DNA from 2 places in the Thalassospira sp. CH_XMU1448-2 genome. Region 2 is predicted to be linked to the other one. Evidence: riboswitches for the same ligand, from Rfam matches in the RefSeq annotation. Region 2 holds a riboswitch; the other holds the start of a gene.
What was found. A riboswitch is a leader RNA that binds a small molecule or an ion and turns the genes downstream of it on or off. The one in region 2 is predicted to bind glycine.
Positions count from the first base shown of each region.

Region 1: it holds a riboswitch for glycine, as region 2 does, so the genes downstream of both, gcvT (glycine cleavage system aminomethyltransferase GcvT) here and WA318_RS17050 (L-serine ammonia-lyase) in region 2, are expected to answer to the same signal.

Region 1 covers NZ_JAYMEA010000001.1:948,075-955,798, forward strand. Annotated here, with positions in the region: gene WA318_RS04275 (putative bifunctional diguanylate cyclase/phosphodiesterase) at 1-851, opposite strand, end outside; gene rnhA (ribonuclease HI) at 1,130-1,579, opposite strand; gene WA318_RS04285 (homoserine kinase) at 1,592-2,560, opposite strand; gene ispH (4-hydroxy-3-methylbut-2-enyl diphosphate reductase) at 2,607-3,554, opposite strand; gene WA318_RS04295 (hypothetical protein) at 3,813-4,367, shown strand; glycine riboswitch at 4,458-4,558, shown strand; glycine riboswitch at 4,562-4,671, shown strand; gene gcvT (glycine cleavage system aminomethyltransferase GcvT) at 4,731-5,843, shown strand; gene gcvH (glycine cleavage system protein GcvH) at 5,914-6,285, shown strand; gene gcvPA (aminomethyl-transferring glycine dehydrogenase subunit GcvPA) at 6,288-7,643, shown strand; gene gcvPB (aminomethyl-transferring glycine dehydrogenase subunit GcvPB) at 7,640-7,724, shown strand, end outside.
Region 2 covers NZ_JAYMEA010000005.1:97,924-105,647, forward strand. Annotated here, with positions in the region: gene WA318_RS17030 (phosphotransferase enzyme family protein) at 1-535, opposite strand, end outside; gene fabG (3-oxoacyl-ACP reductase FabG) at 849-1,628, shown strand; gene WA318_RS17040 (YajG family lipoprotein) at 1,668-2,387, shown strand; gene WA318_RS17045 (dihydrofolate reductase family protein) at 2,451-2,990, opposite strand; gene WA318_RS17050 (L-serine ammonia-lyase) at 3,153-4,595, opposite strand; glycine riboswitch at 4,797-4,891, opposite strand; gene gpmI (2,3-bisphosphoglycerate-independent phosphoglycerate mutase) at 5,179-6,771, shown strand; gene WA318_RS17060 (murein hydrolase activator EnvC family protein) at 6,752-7,724, shown strand, end outside.

The DNA of each region.
Region 1 (7,724 bases), on a different contig from region 2:
TGAATGCTGACATCGCCATATTCGCCGCGCTCGCCGTTGAAACGCAGGATATCGGAAAGCGGCGTACCTTCCTTGACCAGATCGCGTGGCAGGTTAAGAAGCTCGATATAGCGTTCGTTCCAGACCATAAGATTAAGGTCCTGATCGAACAGACAGATGCCCTGGCCGATATTATGAAGGGTTGCTTCCAGAAGCGCCTGCTTGCGCTGGGCTTCTTCCTGTGCCTGACCCTGCAGGGCGACCATTTCGTTATATTCGCGGATCAAAAGTCCCAGTTCGTCCGAGCTGTTCCATTCCACCGGACGACGCAGACGCCCATGTTTGGTCATGCGAATGGAATGCAGCAGTCGGTTGAGCGGTTCCTTGATCGACCGTTTGTTTGCGATCAGCAGGCTGGCGGCAACCACAGCGATCAGCAATCCGAACAGGATCATGTCAATAGCGATACGGCGGAACAGAAGATCCTGAACACGGGCGTCGGTAAAGTAGATGACAAGTTCGCCAACATCGTGGCGCACATTGTTGCGTTCGAAATAGACCCGGCGTGACAGGCGCAACGTGTCAGTCAGTTCGGACTGGGAAACACCGGTATGGGCAAATTCGGTTCCGTCTGCGCCCAAAGCCTGCACCGCGACAATGTCGCGATCACGTGCCATGGCATTCAAAGCGGATTCGATATTGTCGACATCAAGGTACCAGAACGGGGTGGCAAGCACGCGGGCGTTGATGTCTGCGGTCTGTTCGACCTTGCCATTCAGGTCATCGCGAAGGACCTTGTAGCTGACATAGCCAAATACGATAAAAAGCGCGAGCGAGAACAGAGAAACCAGCGGCAATGCTATGAAAAGCAACCGACTGCTCAAAGACTTCCGTTGTAAAAAGCCGTACGATCCGCGCGACAAGCGTTCTCTCCTGGGCACCCACTTTAGACTAGTCAGATATACTCTACTCGACGTTTGTATGGGAGCCAACACTCCTATGTCTTTGTCAAATCAACCCGGAAGTTGTTCGAAAGGCAAGTTTGATTTTGTTTTCCTGATAAATAAATGGTTGCAATAACCTGCCCCGTCTATTTTGGGGTGAAGTGTTTAAGCTTCAAGCAGTTGTCAGCGCCGAGCGGAAAATATCATTATTTGGGAACAGCCATCCGGGCGAGTTCATCACAGCGCTCGTTCTCGGGATGACCGGCATGCCCCTTGACCCAATGCCATTCCACTTTGTGGGGTTTGAGAGCCTCGAGCATGCGCTGCCAGAGTTCGACATTCTTGACCGGTTTCTTGTCAGCCGTTTTCCAGCCGCGCTTCTGCCAGCCGAAAATCCATTTGGTGATACCGTCGCGGACATAGCTGCTGTCGGTGTAGATATCGACGGTGCATGGGCGTTTCAGGGCTTCGAGTGCGCTGATTGCGGCCATCATTTCCATACGGTTGTTGGTGGTTTCGGGATCGCCGCCCGAAAGTTCCTTTTCAACGCCCTTGAAACGCAGGATCGCGCCCCAGCCACCCGGGCCGGGATTTCCGCTGCACGCGCCGTCGGTGTAAATCTCGACGTGGTTATCCCCGCCATTGTTTGAAGTCATAGGGGCGCGTCCTTAATCAAATCCATAGGCAGCTGCACTTTCCACCCGCTGATGGAAACGAAGCTTGTTGATATATTCGCGGGGGTTTTTGGGGGTGACCAGGGCGTCTTTTGGCGTATTCACCCAGTCATAAAGACGGGTCAGCAAAAAGCGCAGGCTGGCACCGCGCGCAAGAACCGGAAGAGCAGCGATTTCCCCGCCGCTCAGTGTGCGGACCTTGCCATATTGCGACAGAAGGTTTTTGGCCTTGGTAACATTGAAGCTGTTATCAGGTTCAAAACACCATGCATTCATGCAGATTGCGATGTCGTAGCTCAGCAGGTCATTGCAGGCGAAATAGAAGTCGATCAATCCCGATACATCTTCCTTGCCCGGGAAGAAAAATACGTTGTCGGGGAACAGATCGGCATGAATGACCCCCTTGGGCAGGTCATGGGGCCAGTTGGCTTCGAGATAGGCGATCTCGTCGCCAATCATCTTGCCAAGACCGGGTTCGACATCGTCGGCATGTTCCCGACAGCTTTCCACCAGTCCGCGCCATCCCTTGACGCTCAGTGCATTGGGAAGATGCATCTCGAAATCCAGACCGGCAGTATGGAGTTTTGCCAAGGCGGTACCAAGACCCGCACAATGATGGGGCAGGATCCGGCGTGGCGACATGCCTTGCAGGAAAGACGTAATTGCTGCCGGGCGACCACAAAGACGACGCAGTGCTACGCCGTCCGTCCCGTGGATCGGTGTCGGGCAGTTAAGTCCCTTGGCGGAAAGATGATCCATCAGACCAAGATAAAAGGGCAGGTCATCCGGATTTACCCGTTTTTCATACAGGGTCAGGATGAAAGGAGCTTCGGTCGTCTGTAGCAGAAAGTTGGTGTTTTCCACACCTTCTGCGATGCCCTTGAACGATACAACATCACCGATATCGTATTCGGCGACAAAACGGGCGATGTCTTCGTCTGAAACGTCGGTATAGACGGCCATTGGAGTTATCGTATTCCTGATCTGAAAGATAAGCAGTTAGATCGAATTAGCTTGCAAGCTGACGCGGCAGTTTGAAGGTCACATTCTCGTCGGTCAGTGTGATGGTCTCGACCGTCACGTCATATCGTTCGCGGCAGGCATCAATCACTTCTTCGACCAGAACTTCCGGGGCAGACGCCCCGGCGGTGATGCCAAGGGTGTTAATCCCGGCAAGTTTGCTCCAGTCAATATCATACGCCCGTTCGACCAGAACGGAACGTGTGCAGCCTTCGCGTTTGGCAACTTCGACCAGACGGTTTGAATTCGATGAATTCGGCGCACCCAGAACCAGAATGGCATCAGCCTTTTCGGCAATCATCTTGACCGCATGCTGACGGTTGGTCGTTGCATAGCAAATGTCTTCTTTCTTCGGCACCGAAATTGACGGGAACCGGCGCTGAAGGATTTCAATGATCTTGGCGGTGTCATCAAGTGACAGGGTCGTCTGGGTAACAAAAGCGAGGTTTTCCGGATTGGTGACCTCAAGCTTTTCGGCGTCTTCCTCGGTTTCAATCAGCGTCATGCTGCCTGCCGGGAGCTGGCCCATAGTGCCGATGACCTCCGGGTGACCGGCATGGCCGATCAGAAGAATATGTTTGCCTTCGGCAAAATGGCGTTCTGCGCCGCGATGAACCTTCGACACCAGCGGGCAGGTTGCATCGAGATATTCAAGCTTGCGGGTTTCGGCAGCTTCGGGCACGGATTTCGGTACGCCATGGGCCGAAAAGATTACCGGTACGCCATCGGGAACAGCATCAAGTTCATCGACGAAAACGGCACCCATATCGCGCAGGCGGTCGACAACGAATTTGTTATGGACGATCTCGTGACGGACATAAACCGGCGCACCATATTTTTCGAGCGCCTTTTCAACGATCTCAATCGCGCGATCTACCCCGGCGCAAAAGCCGCGCGGGTTGGCAAGAACGATCCGAAGACTGGCTTTATCTGACATGATACGGGGTCCGGTTTCCAAAATGTGCCGGGCTGTCCCGGCGCAGTTATTCAAGCGTTCTTGTTACATAACCTGCCTGATCTTGTGGCGCAATGACTCAGCATGGATCGAGAAGCCATGAATTTCGCAGATTTTGATGTTTTCATCTTGTGACAATATCCGAAGCGGGTTGTGCCCGTTCAAGTGAGAGAATAGACTGCGCGCGGACAGTGCTGATCGTGCACATGTCAGAAAACAGATGGTTTGATAGAGGCTTGGATGACAATCGGTAACGGACTGCGGCGCGTATGCGCATTGGGTATGGTCTCGCTTGGTGGATTGCTGGCTGCGTGCAGCGGTAACCCGTTTGAAGAGCAGCCCGTTCCGACGTGCCCGGCGGCCTATCTGCCAAAGGACACCGCAAAGCTTGTCCAGTTCAATGGCGCGGGCAAGGATCTGACCGATGTGATCGTCGAGGCCGAGTTCACGGGCTATCTTGGTGATTGCGGTTATGATCTGGGTGACAAGACGCTTGATGTCATCATCAGTCCGATTATCACCGCCGAGCTTGGCCCGGCTGCGCAGGAGCGCAGCGCGTCCTTTAAATATTTCGTGGCGCTTCGTGACCCTGCGGGCAATTTTGTTCAGAAATCGGTGTTTGATGTCACAATGCCGTTTGCCGATAACCTCAATATGGCTCGTTTCCGTGACGAGCAGGTAACATTGTCGGTGCCACTTGATGATGTCTGGACCGGACCGGATTACGAGATTTACCTTGGTTTCCAGCTAAGTGCGGATCAGCTCGACTATAATCGTCGTTTCGGAACGAACTGACGTCGCAAGGTTGAAATTCCGGTCTGACGATTGCCTGAATTTTGGGGCTGGTCGACCGAGATTGAAATACGTATAAGGACGCATACCCAAGTGATCCCCGTGGGAGAGTGCCACGGTCCATAACGGATTGCGCGGACGCCGAAGGAGCAACCACCCCGGAAACTCTCAGGCAAACGGACCGCGGGGAGATGGGACTCTGGAAAGCAGGCGGCATCAGAATGAAATGCCGGTGACCGCCTCGCCGAAGATGTAAGCAGACCGTCACGACAAGTCGGCTGTGATTCTTTCAGGCTCCAAGACAGAGGGGGAATGTGGTTGGCCATTGGTCGGCTATGTTTCGCAACGACTGTCCGGGAGAGCTTGATGGCCGATCATCAGACCGAACTGCTTAAAACAGCCCTTTATGACCTCCATGTAGAACTTGGCGCCAAGATGGTGCCGTTTGCCGGTTATGATATGCCGGTGCAATATCCGCTCGGCGTTAAGGGTGAACATCTTCATACCCGTGCCAAAGCGGGCCTGTTTGACGTGTCACACATGGGGCAGGTTCGCCTGACCGGTGAAAACCGTGTGGCCGAGCTTGAAAAGCTCGTGCCCGGAGACATCGCGATCCTCAAACCGGGTCGCACACGCTACTCGGCTTTTACCCAGGATGACGGCACGATCCTTGACGATCTTATGATCACCAATGCCGGTGACAGTCTGTTTCTTGTGATCAACGCAGCGTGCAAGGATGACGACATCGTTCACATGCGCGCCAACCTTGGCGATGGTGTTGCACTTGAGGAGATTGATGATCGTGCGTTGATGGCACTTCAGGGCCCGGAAGCTGCCAAGGTTCTTGCACGCTTTGCGCCGGAAGTTGCCGATCTCAAATTCATGAGTTTTGCCGAGATCGAGATTGCCGGGATCGCCTGCTTTGTGACCCGTTCCGGTTACACCGGCGAAGACGGCTACGAGATTTCCGTTCCCAATGACCGTGCCGAGGAGCTTGCGCGCAAGTTGCTGGCCGAGGACGAAGTCGAAGCCATCGGTCTTGGCGCACGTGATTCGCTGCGTCTGGAAGCCGGACTTTGCCTTTATGGCAATGATATCGATACCACGACGACGCCGGTTGAAGGCGATCTGAACTGGATCATCAACAAACGCCGTCGTGAAGAGGGCGGCTTCAAGGGCGCGGATGTCATCCTTGATCAGCTTGCAAATGGTGCAGACCGCAAACGTGTCGGCATCAAGCCGGAAGGCAAGGCGCCCGCCCGCGAACATACCCCGATTCTGAACAGCGACGGCGAAGAAATCGGCGAAATCACCAGCGGTGGTTTTGGTCCGACGGTCGATGGTCCGATTGCAATGGGATATGTGGCAATTGAATTTTCCGAGCCGGGTACCAAGGTCGATCTTATGGTGCGTGGCAAGGCCCGTCCGGCAGAGGTTGTTGAACTTCCGTTCGCACCGCATCGCTATTTCCGCGGCTAATCGCCGTAATTCTTGAGAATGTGCGGCGGATCGCCGCGCGGCAGACAAACGATCAACAGGGACTAAGACAATGGCTAAGAAATTCTCGCAGGAACATGAATGGATCGAGCTTGAAGACGGTATCGCAACCGTTGGCATCACCGATTACGCACAGCAGTCGCTTGGCGACATCGTGTATGTCGAGCTGCCGGAAATCGGCAAGAAACTGACCAAGGATGGCGATGCCGCCGTCGTTGAGTCGGTCAAGGCCGCAAGTGATGTTTATGCGCCGCTTGATGGTGAAATTGTTGAAGTAAACGAAGAACTTGATGCCAATCCGGCGCTGGTGAATGAAGCACCGGAAACCGATGGCTGGTTCTTTAAAATGTCGCTGACTGATGAATCCCAGCTCGACGAGCTGATGGATGAAGCAGCCTATAAAGACTTCGTCGAAGGTCTGTAAGTATGCGTTATCTTCCACTGACACGCGCTGATCGCGCCGTGATGCTTGAAACCATCGGGGCGTCATCAGTCGATGAACTTTACTGTGATGTGCCCGAGGGCGCATTGCTTGATGCACCGGTTGATCTGCCCAGCCATCTTGGCGAAATGCAGGTCGAACGCGACATGCAGGCGCTTGCCGCCAAAAACATCGGCGCATCAAGTGTGCCAAGCTTCCTGGGTGCAGGTGCCTATCGTCACCATGTTCCTGCAACGGTTGATTACATCATCCAGCGTGGTGAATTCCTGACGGCCTATACACCCTATCAGCCGGAAATCGCGCAGGGCACGTTGCAGTATCTGTTCGAATTCCAGACCCAGGTAGCATCGATCACAGGTATGGATGTGGCCAACGCATCGATGTGGGATGGTGCAACATCCTGTGCCGAGGCTGTCCTGATGGCTTGCCGTGCGACCCGTCGCAAAAAGGCCGTTCTTTCGGGCGGCCTGCATCCGCATTACCGCGAAGTCACCGAGACCTATTGCCAGTACAGCGATACCGAAGTTGCCGGACGTGACGGCAACCCGGAACAGCAGGCAACTGTCGAGGAACTGGGCGAACTGATTGATGATCAGACGGCCTGCGTTGTTGTGCAGTACCCGGATGTTTTTGGTCGTATTCAGGACCACACCCAGCTTGCAGATCTTTGCCATGCCAAGGGCGCGCTTCTGGTTGTCGTCTTTACCGAGGCTGTTGCATTCGGCGCGATCAAGTCACCGGGAAGCTTCGGTGCCGACATCGTTTGCGGTGAAGGCCAGTCAATCGGCAATGCGCTGAACTATGGCGGGCCATATGTCGGTCTGTTTGCCACCACCCAGAAACTGGTGCGTCAGATGCCCGGCCGTCTCTGTGGCGAGACGGTGGATCAGGATGGCAAGCGTGGTTTTGTTCTGACACTTTCGACCCGTGAACAGCATATCCGTCGCGAAAAGGCGACATCGAACATCTGCACCAACTCCGGTCTGTGCTCGTTGGCATTCACGGTTCACATGAGCCTGCTTGGTGAAGACGGTTATCGTCGCCTGGCAATCCTGAACCACGAAAATGCCTGCAAGGCTGCGGATGCAATTGATTCCGTCGCTGGTGCATCGGTTGTGAATGACAGCTTCTTTAACGAGTTCACTGTCAAGCTTGCCAAACCGGCAGCCGAGGTTGTCGAGGCACTGGTCGCCAAGGGTGTTCTTGGTGGTGTTCCACTGTCGCGTCTTTATCCGAACCGTTCTGATCTGGATAATTACCTGCTGGTGGCGGTTACTGAAACCAATACCGATGAAGATATCGCGGCCCTTGCGTCCGCATTGAAGGAGGCGCTGGCATGACGTTTACAACCCATACCGGCAACCGTGGACTTGTTCTGGAAGAAAAGCTGATCTTTGAACAGGGTCAGCCAGGCCGCACCG
Region 2 (7,724 bases):
GTGCAGCACGCCAGTCCCCCCAATGCGGTGTTGCGCCAAGGGTGGTGTCAAATGTCCAGCTTTTGCGCACAAAATTCACCGAACGCGACCATTTCCGGGCATGACCATGCAACCGGGCACTAATCGCACCCAGCTTGGAAAAACCGTCGATCAAGGCATCATCGGCGGATGGTTCATCGCCCTTCATGAAATCAAAGGCCACCACATGGCGGGTAACGCCATCCTGATCAAAACCGGCCACCAGTGATCCGTCACTGCGCAAGCGCGGTTTGGGCGTATCAACCACGTCAGCCGCGCGCAAGGCATTGATCCAGGCAAGTTCGGACTCGATTTCGGAACGGGTGTGATAACCGGGCCGGTGTACCCGCAAGATCATCCTGGCACTCGTATCCGGATCGGTCGCAAGAAAGGTGGCGTTTTCCGAAACCGTCAAAAGCGACACGATGCTGTCAGGCCCCATACCCCAGCCGCCCAAAACCGATATTGCACCAGCCTTAAGGGCAGCAATCAGCTCGTCATCGTAAATTCCGCCCAATATTGGCCTCCCTCATTCCCTAGCTGAAACCGTCTCGAAACCTGATCGGGTGACCGCCATCAAAGCCGTTGAAAACTGTCGGCATTGGCCCAAGGCATCCGTCACGCATTTCACCGGATAAGCCGTTTTAGACGGCCTTCTGTGAATATTGCGCTCTAAAATGTGTAACTTGCAACATTTTTTGTTGCATCACGGAAAAATTGCCCCGATCATCTGAAAAACATAACGCACTGCACAATCAGGGACGACGCACCCGTCAGACGCTTTTCAAATGCATCGACCGGCGTGCCGTGACTTCATGAAAGGATCCCTCATGCTGACTTCAATTTCCGGAAAAAGCGTCATCGTTACCGGTGGCTCCAAGGGCATTGGCAAGGGCATCGCCAGCGTCTTTGCAAAACAGGGCGCAAAGGTCATGGTTGTGGCCCGCACCGAAAAGGATGCGGTCGTAACGGTTGAGGAAATCAAGGCTGCCGGTGGTACAGCGGATATGTTTCTGTGTGATGTCGCAGATTGGGATCAGGTCATGGGCATGGCGGAATACACCGCAAAGACCTTTGGCGGGATTGATATCCTGTGCGCCAATGCCGGTATCTTCCCGCAGGTCAAAATGATTGAAATGGGTGCAGATGACTGGGATCAGGTCATGTCGACCAACCTCAAAAGCAGCTTTCTCTGCGTAAAGGCCTGCATTCCCTATTTCGAGAAAGCCGGCAAAGGCCGGGTCGTGATCACCTCGTCCATAACCGGTCCGGTCACCGGCTATCCCGGTTGGGCGCATTACGGTGCGTCCAAGGCTGGTCAGCTTGGTTTCATCCGGACTGCCGCAATGGAACTGTCGCGCTATAACACGACGATCAATGCCGTGATGCCGGGCAATATCATGACCGAAGGTCTGGCTGATCTTGGACAGGATTACCTGGACTCGATGGCGAACTCGATCCCGCTCAAACGTCTGGGCAGTGTCGAGGACATCGCCAATGCCGCCCTGTTCTTTGCATCCGACGAGGCCGCCTATATCACCGGCCAATCCATTATCGTCGATGGCGGACAAATCCTGCCTGAATCGCTTGATGCACTGGGCGAGATCTAAGCAAAAACGAGATACTCACCTAGGAAACACAATTTAAATTTGCATCCCCTTTCCCCTTTGGATACTGATATTTTCAGTATTCAGAGGGGATTTATCATGAAACTTCATCACCTTAAGATTCTCGCAGTGCTCGGCTGCGTTGCGTTCCTCGGGGCTTGCGCAACATCACGAAGTGTCGTTCAAATCGAACAACCAGACACCATTGAAAACCCCGCCGAAGGAACCGAGGTCAGAATTCTGGAAGTGAATGACAACCGTCAATTCCAGATTGACCCGCCCAGTCCGGATATCCCCTCGCTTGCCAATGACGAAATTGATAACAAGTCGATCACGTCCCGCGCCTATGCGCGTAAACGCAACACCTATGGCATGGCCTTGGGCGATGTGCTGATCCCCGAAGGCAAGACCGTCGCCGACGCCATTGCCAAAACGGTCGAAAACGGATTCCAGGCAGCCGGATACCGTGTTTTGACACCAGAAGATGCGAATTACGCCAGTGCCGCCGATGTCAAAGTTGATATTTCGGAATTCTGGTCATGGTTTGAACCCGGCTTCTGGCAAATCACCATACACAATCGCAGCGACATAACCTTAACTGCCGACAATATCACCCAGTCTGGCCCTATCAGGATCAAAGAGCAGTACAACGAGAACATGCAAATGGCGCTCGATAGCGATTGGCAGAAAAGTGCAATCAACGCTTTAAAGCAGGTTCGCGAAAAAATCACCGAACAGCTCTTGGCGCTTTCAGAAAAATGATCGGCCTTTAAGCCGAAACGTGGTGAACCAAAAACCGCGCCGTTTGGGCGCGGTTTTTGTCATTCAGATATCATGCAACCCATACTGGCTGCGGACCACGCCGGAACTATAGCGCTCTGACGCCAGAAGTCGGGGTTTGATGCCACCGGCATCGCGCCCGAACAGCGATATGCCATCGCCGAGCACTTCGGGAACCGTAAAGATATCAAGCTGGTCGGCAAAGCCGCCAAACAGGAACTGCGTCACCACGCTGCCCCCGCCAACAACCCAGATATCCCCGTCCCCGTTCCGACTGTCGCGAAGCTGATCGACAAGTTCGATAATGCTGCCGCCATAGGCCTCGATATTTGCCGGGCGGTCTTCGGGAAGATCGCGTGATGTCAGAACGATGGTGCGGCGAGCCTCGTACGGCCAGTCACCAAATTCCATGACCTGATCAAAGGTGTTTCTGCCAATGATCAATGTGCCAACGGAGTCCAGAAAGTCATCAAAGCCAAACTCGGCCGGATCATATTGATCCAGCCAGTCAACCGCGCCATTGGTGCGTGCAATGAAGCCATCCAGACTGACCGCGATATATATGCGGAACAGCTTTTTGCCCATGTCTATGTCCAACCTTTGATGGGGTCTTTGCCCCTTTTTTTGGTTCACCGATCATAGCAGATTATCAACCGGGAGTGACAAGAAAGCAGAAACCGGCACTGTTTCCATCACCACCCGATTGTCAGAAACCGCTGTTTTCCGCCCTATTCTTCCGAACAGGGGTTAACATTCGACAACGTTGACATTAACCGCAAGCCCGCCCTGACTGGTTTCCTTGTACTTGCTTTGCATGTCGAGTCCCGTCTGGCGCATGGTTTCGATCACACGATCAAGCGACACGGTGTGCTGTCCGTCGCCGCGCAATGCCAGACGTGCGGCATTGATCGCCTTGACCGCCCCCATTGTATTGCGTTCGATACAGGGCACCTGCACCAAACCGCCAATCGGATCGCAGGTCAGGCCAAGGTTATGCTCCATCCCGATCTCGGCGGCATTTTCGACCTGTTCGGGTGTGCCGCCCAGAACAGCACAAAGTGCGCCCGCTGCCATCGAACAGGCCACACCGACCTCGCCCTGGCATCCGACCTCGGCTGCCGAGATCGAGGCACGCTTCTTGTAGATCGAACCGATTGCAGCAGCGGTTAAAAGGAATTCGCGAATTTTGGCCTGACTGGCATTGGCCCCAAACCGTTCATAATAGCGAAGAACGGCCGGGATCACCCCGGCTGCCCCGTTGGTCGGAGCCGTCACGACGCGGCCGCCTGCGGCATTTTCCTCGTTCACGGCAAGGGCATAAAGATTGACCCAGTCAATCACGGTCAAAGGATCGCGAAGGCCCGCTTCGGGTTTATCCGTCAGTTCGTGATAAAGCTTGGATGCACGCCGTTTCACATTCAGCCCGCCGGGCAAAATACCGTCCGTTTTGCAGCCACGATCAATACAATCCATCATCGCCCGATGCACGCGATCGACAAATTCATATGTCTCGTCCGGGCTGCGCCAGCTTTGTTCATTTGCCATCATGATTTCGGCAATCGAACGCCCTTCGCGCTTGCAGATCGCCATCAATTCATCGGCTGATCCGAACGGATGGGGCAATGTGATGTTATCACCGGAATATTCCGCCCCGCGATCATCACCAGACACAATAAATCCGCCGCCAACTGAAAAATATTCCTGTTCGTGGATTTTCACCCCGTCACGATCAAAGGCGGTGATCCGCATGCCATTGGGATGTTGCGGCAAGGTCTCGGTGAAATGGAAAACAAGATTGGTCTCGCGGTTAAAGGCCACCGGATGCTGCCCGTAAAGTTGCAGCTCGGAACTGGCATCAATTGCCGCCATGGTCGGGGCCACATCATCGGGATCCACACTGCGCGGACGTTGCCCTGAAAGGCCCATGATCACAGCGGTATCGGTCGCATGTCCCTTACCCGTCAGGGCAAGCGATCCATAAAGATCGACGACCACGCTGCCGGTTCTGGTCAAAAGATTGCGAGCTTCAAGTTCAAGGCAGAAGCGGTAACCCGCCCGCATCGGACCAACCGTATGCGAACTCGATGGGCCAATCCCGATGGTATAAAGATCAACAACAGAAAGGTTTACGTCTTGCACAGATCCGTCTTGCGATCCCGAAGCGGGACCGGTGGCGGTATGGGTGGTCATAAGGGCCTCCTTCACGGCTCTTGAACGCGCGAAATCTCGCGCCGTTTGCGAACCGGTGTCTTGCCCCCTCTGTCCCTTGACCTGAGATTGTGCGCCTGCCTGCCAAAAACAATGTCAGCCAACAGGTTTTCATCCTTCGGTGGAAACCGGGTGTCGGGCACAATGAACATGCACGCCATCCGGTTTCTCTCTCCAGAGCCTCTATCCGCGACGGTCCATCTGCCTGAGAGTTTTATGGGGCTATTGCTCCTTCGGCGCCGGTCATGCGGATGACCGGGCTCTCCCGTCGTGGTGCGAAACGCCATTTCTGCCGTCTCTGAGGATCACCGTTGGAACGCAGAGTATCTGTGTCTGCAAACCCTGTCAAAAAGCAGCTTTGCACCTGCAAAAAATTCCCGGCACGGGTACTGTTTCGCGGCCACATTCATGCTAAATTGCCGGAATTACACATGTGCCTGTTGCGAGTAACGGTTGACCCACCCTGCCTGCGCAACAGGATTGATGGCGAACCGTCCCGTAAGTCACCATATTTACTGGTAATTATTTACGGGTAATTCAGCCTTTATCTCTATCAGTGGGGTTTATGAACGTGACTGTATCGAATTCCGTAAAGCGCCCGCGCCCGGTGGTGCTGTGCATTCTGGACGGCTGGGGTTATCGCGAAGAAACCAAGGACAACGCCGTTGCCTTGGCCAATACGCCTGTCTGGGATGCGCTTTATGCCAATAACCCGACCGGTTTCCTCAAGGCGTGCGGTCTGGATGTTGGCCTGCCCGAAGGCCAGATGGGCAATTCGGAAGTCGGTCACATGAATCTTGGGGCGGGCCGTGTGGTCATGCAGGAACTGCCCAAAATTGATGAAGCCGTCAAAACTGGCTCCATTGCCGATACCGACACCGTCAAAAAGATTATCGCGACCCTGAAAGACAGCAATGGCGTCTGCCACATTGCCGGTCTTCTGTCCGAAGGCGGCGTTCATTCCCATCAGGCCCATATGGCCGCCCTTGCGAAAATCATCGCGGGCGCTGGTGTACCGGTGAAAATTCACGCCTATCTTGATGGTCGCGACACGGCACCGAAAAGTGCTGCCAAATTCCTTGAGAAATTCCGCGCCCTGATCGGCGATGCCGACGTTGAAATCGTGACCGTTACCGGGCGCTATTACGCCATGGACCGCGACAACCGTTGGGAACGCGTCAGCCAGGCCTATTTCACGATGGTGCAGGGCAAAAATTACGCCGATGGCCGTACGGCTGAAAGTGCCGAAGCCGCCATTGCCAATGCCTATGCCAAAGACACCACCGATGAATTCGTTCTGCCGACAGTGATTGGTGATTTCGATGGCATCAAGGATGGCGATGGCCTGCTGATGACCAACTTCCGTGCCGATCGCGCCCGTGAAATCCTGGCAGCCCTGTGCGCTCCGGAATTCGATGGCTTTGATCGTGGCACGCCGGTCAAGTTCGCAATACAGGCTGGCATGGTCGAATATTCGTCCGAACATGCCAAATACATGGATGCGATCTATCCGCCCCAGACCCTGCCGAACATCTTTGGCGAAGTGGTTTCCAAAGCCGGTCTGAAGCAGCTTCGTATTGCCGAAACTGAAAAATACCCGCATGTCTCGTTCTTCTTTAACGGTGGCGAAGAACAGGTCTTCGAAGGCGAAGACCGTATTCTGGTCGCATCACCAAAAGTCGCGACCTATGACCTTCAGCCGGAAATGTCCGCCCCCGAAGTGACAGAAAAACTGGTTGCTGCGATCAAGTCGGAAAAATACGACGCGATCATCCTGAACTTTGCCAATCCCGACATGGTCGGCCATAGCGGCATTCTGTCTGCGGCCATGAAGGCGGCCGAGGCCGTTGATACCTGCCTTGGCAAAGTGATTGATGCGATCAAGTCGGTTGGTGGTGTCGCCTTTGTGACTGCCGATCACGGCAATTGCGAAGTCATGGTCGATCCTGAAACCGGCGAACCGCACACGGCACATACCCTTAATCTCGTTCCGACCATTCTTGTTAACGGTCCGGAAGGGGTAACATTGGAGAATGGGCGTCTTGCCGACGTTGCGCCGACCTTGCTGCAACTGCTTGGCGTCGCCCAGCCAGCCGAGATGACTGGCAAACCGTTGCTTAGGGGCCTGAAACAGAATGATGCGCTTCTTGCGAGCTAAATTTGCTTACAGGATAGCCCTGCCTGCGCTGACCGTTTTTGCGGTTCTTGCAGCAGGCGGGGCAGCGCCTTCTTTTGCCCAATCGCTGCAGAAAGTTGACAAGAAGCTTGATCAACTCGAAAGCCAGCTTTCCGAACAGCAAAAACAGGAAGAGTTCCTGTCGCGTAAATCGCGCGAACTCTGGACCGAGGAACAGGCCCTGCAATCCGAAGCCATTTCGGTTGCCCGGCGGACCCAGCGTCTGGAATCGACCCTGACCGAACTTGAAGATCAGCTTCAGACACTCGAAACCCGTGAAAAGGTTGCCGCGACCAGTCTCGAAGACAAGGCAGGGCAATATGCCCGCATCCTGATGGCGCTACAGCGTCTGTCAACAACACCGCCCGAAGCCGTCATTGCCCTGCCAACATCACCGCAGGATACCCTGCGTTCGGCGGTGTTGCTCAAAGCAGCGCTTCCCGGCGTGGAACAGCATGCGCGCGACCTGCGCAAGGAATTGTCTGAAATCGCCACACTTCGCGAAGATATCCGCGACCGTCGCGCCGATGTCGCCAAAGCGACCAAGGAATTACAGCAGGACCGCGCATCACTGGCCGCCCTGCTGGGTGAAAAACGCCGCTTGCGCACCGAGACCGAGGCCGAAGCACACGAAGCCGCCAAAGCCGTGAGCGCCCTTGCCGACGAGGCCAAATCACTTGGCGAGTTGCTGAGTACGCTTCGCAAGCGTGCCGAAGGCCTGCCAAAACCGCGTTCCCGCCCGGAAATTCAGCTTGCCAGCCGGACCGAACCGGACGCCGACACGCTTGGCGCAACGACCATTGCGCGCAACCCGCCGCCGGAACCCCCGGCGCGAAAAGATGACGCACCCAGCGCACCAGACAAAAAAGATGGCACCAGCGACGAGGAATTCGCTGTTGGCAGTTCAATTACGCTGGCACACGGGCATTTACGAA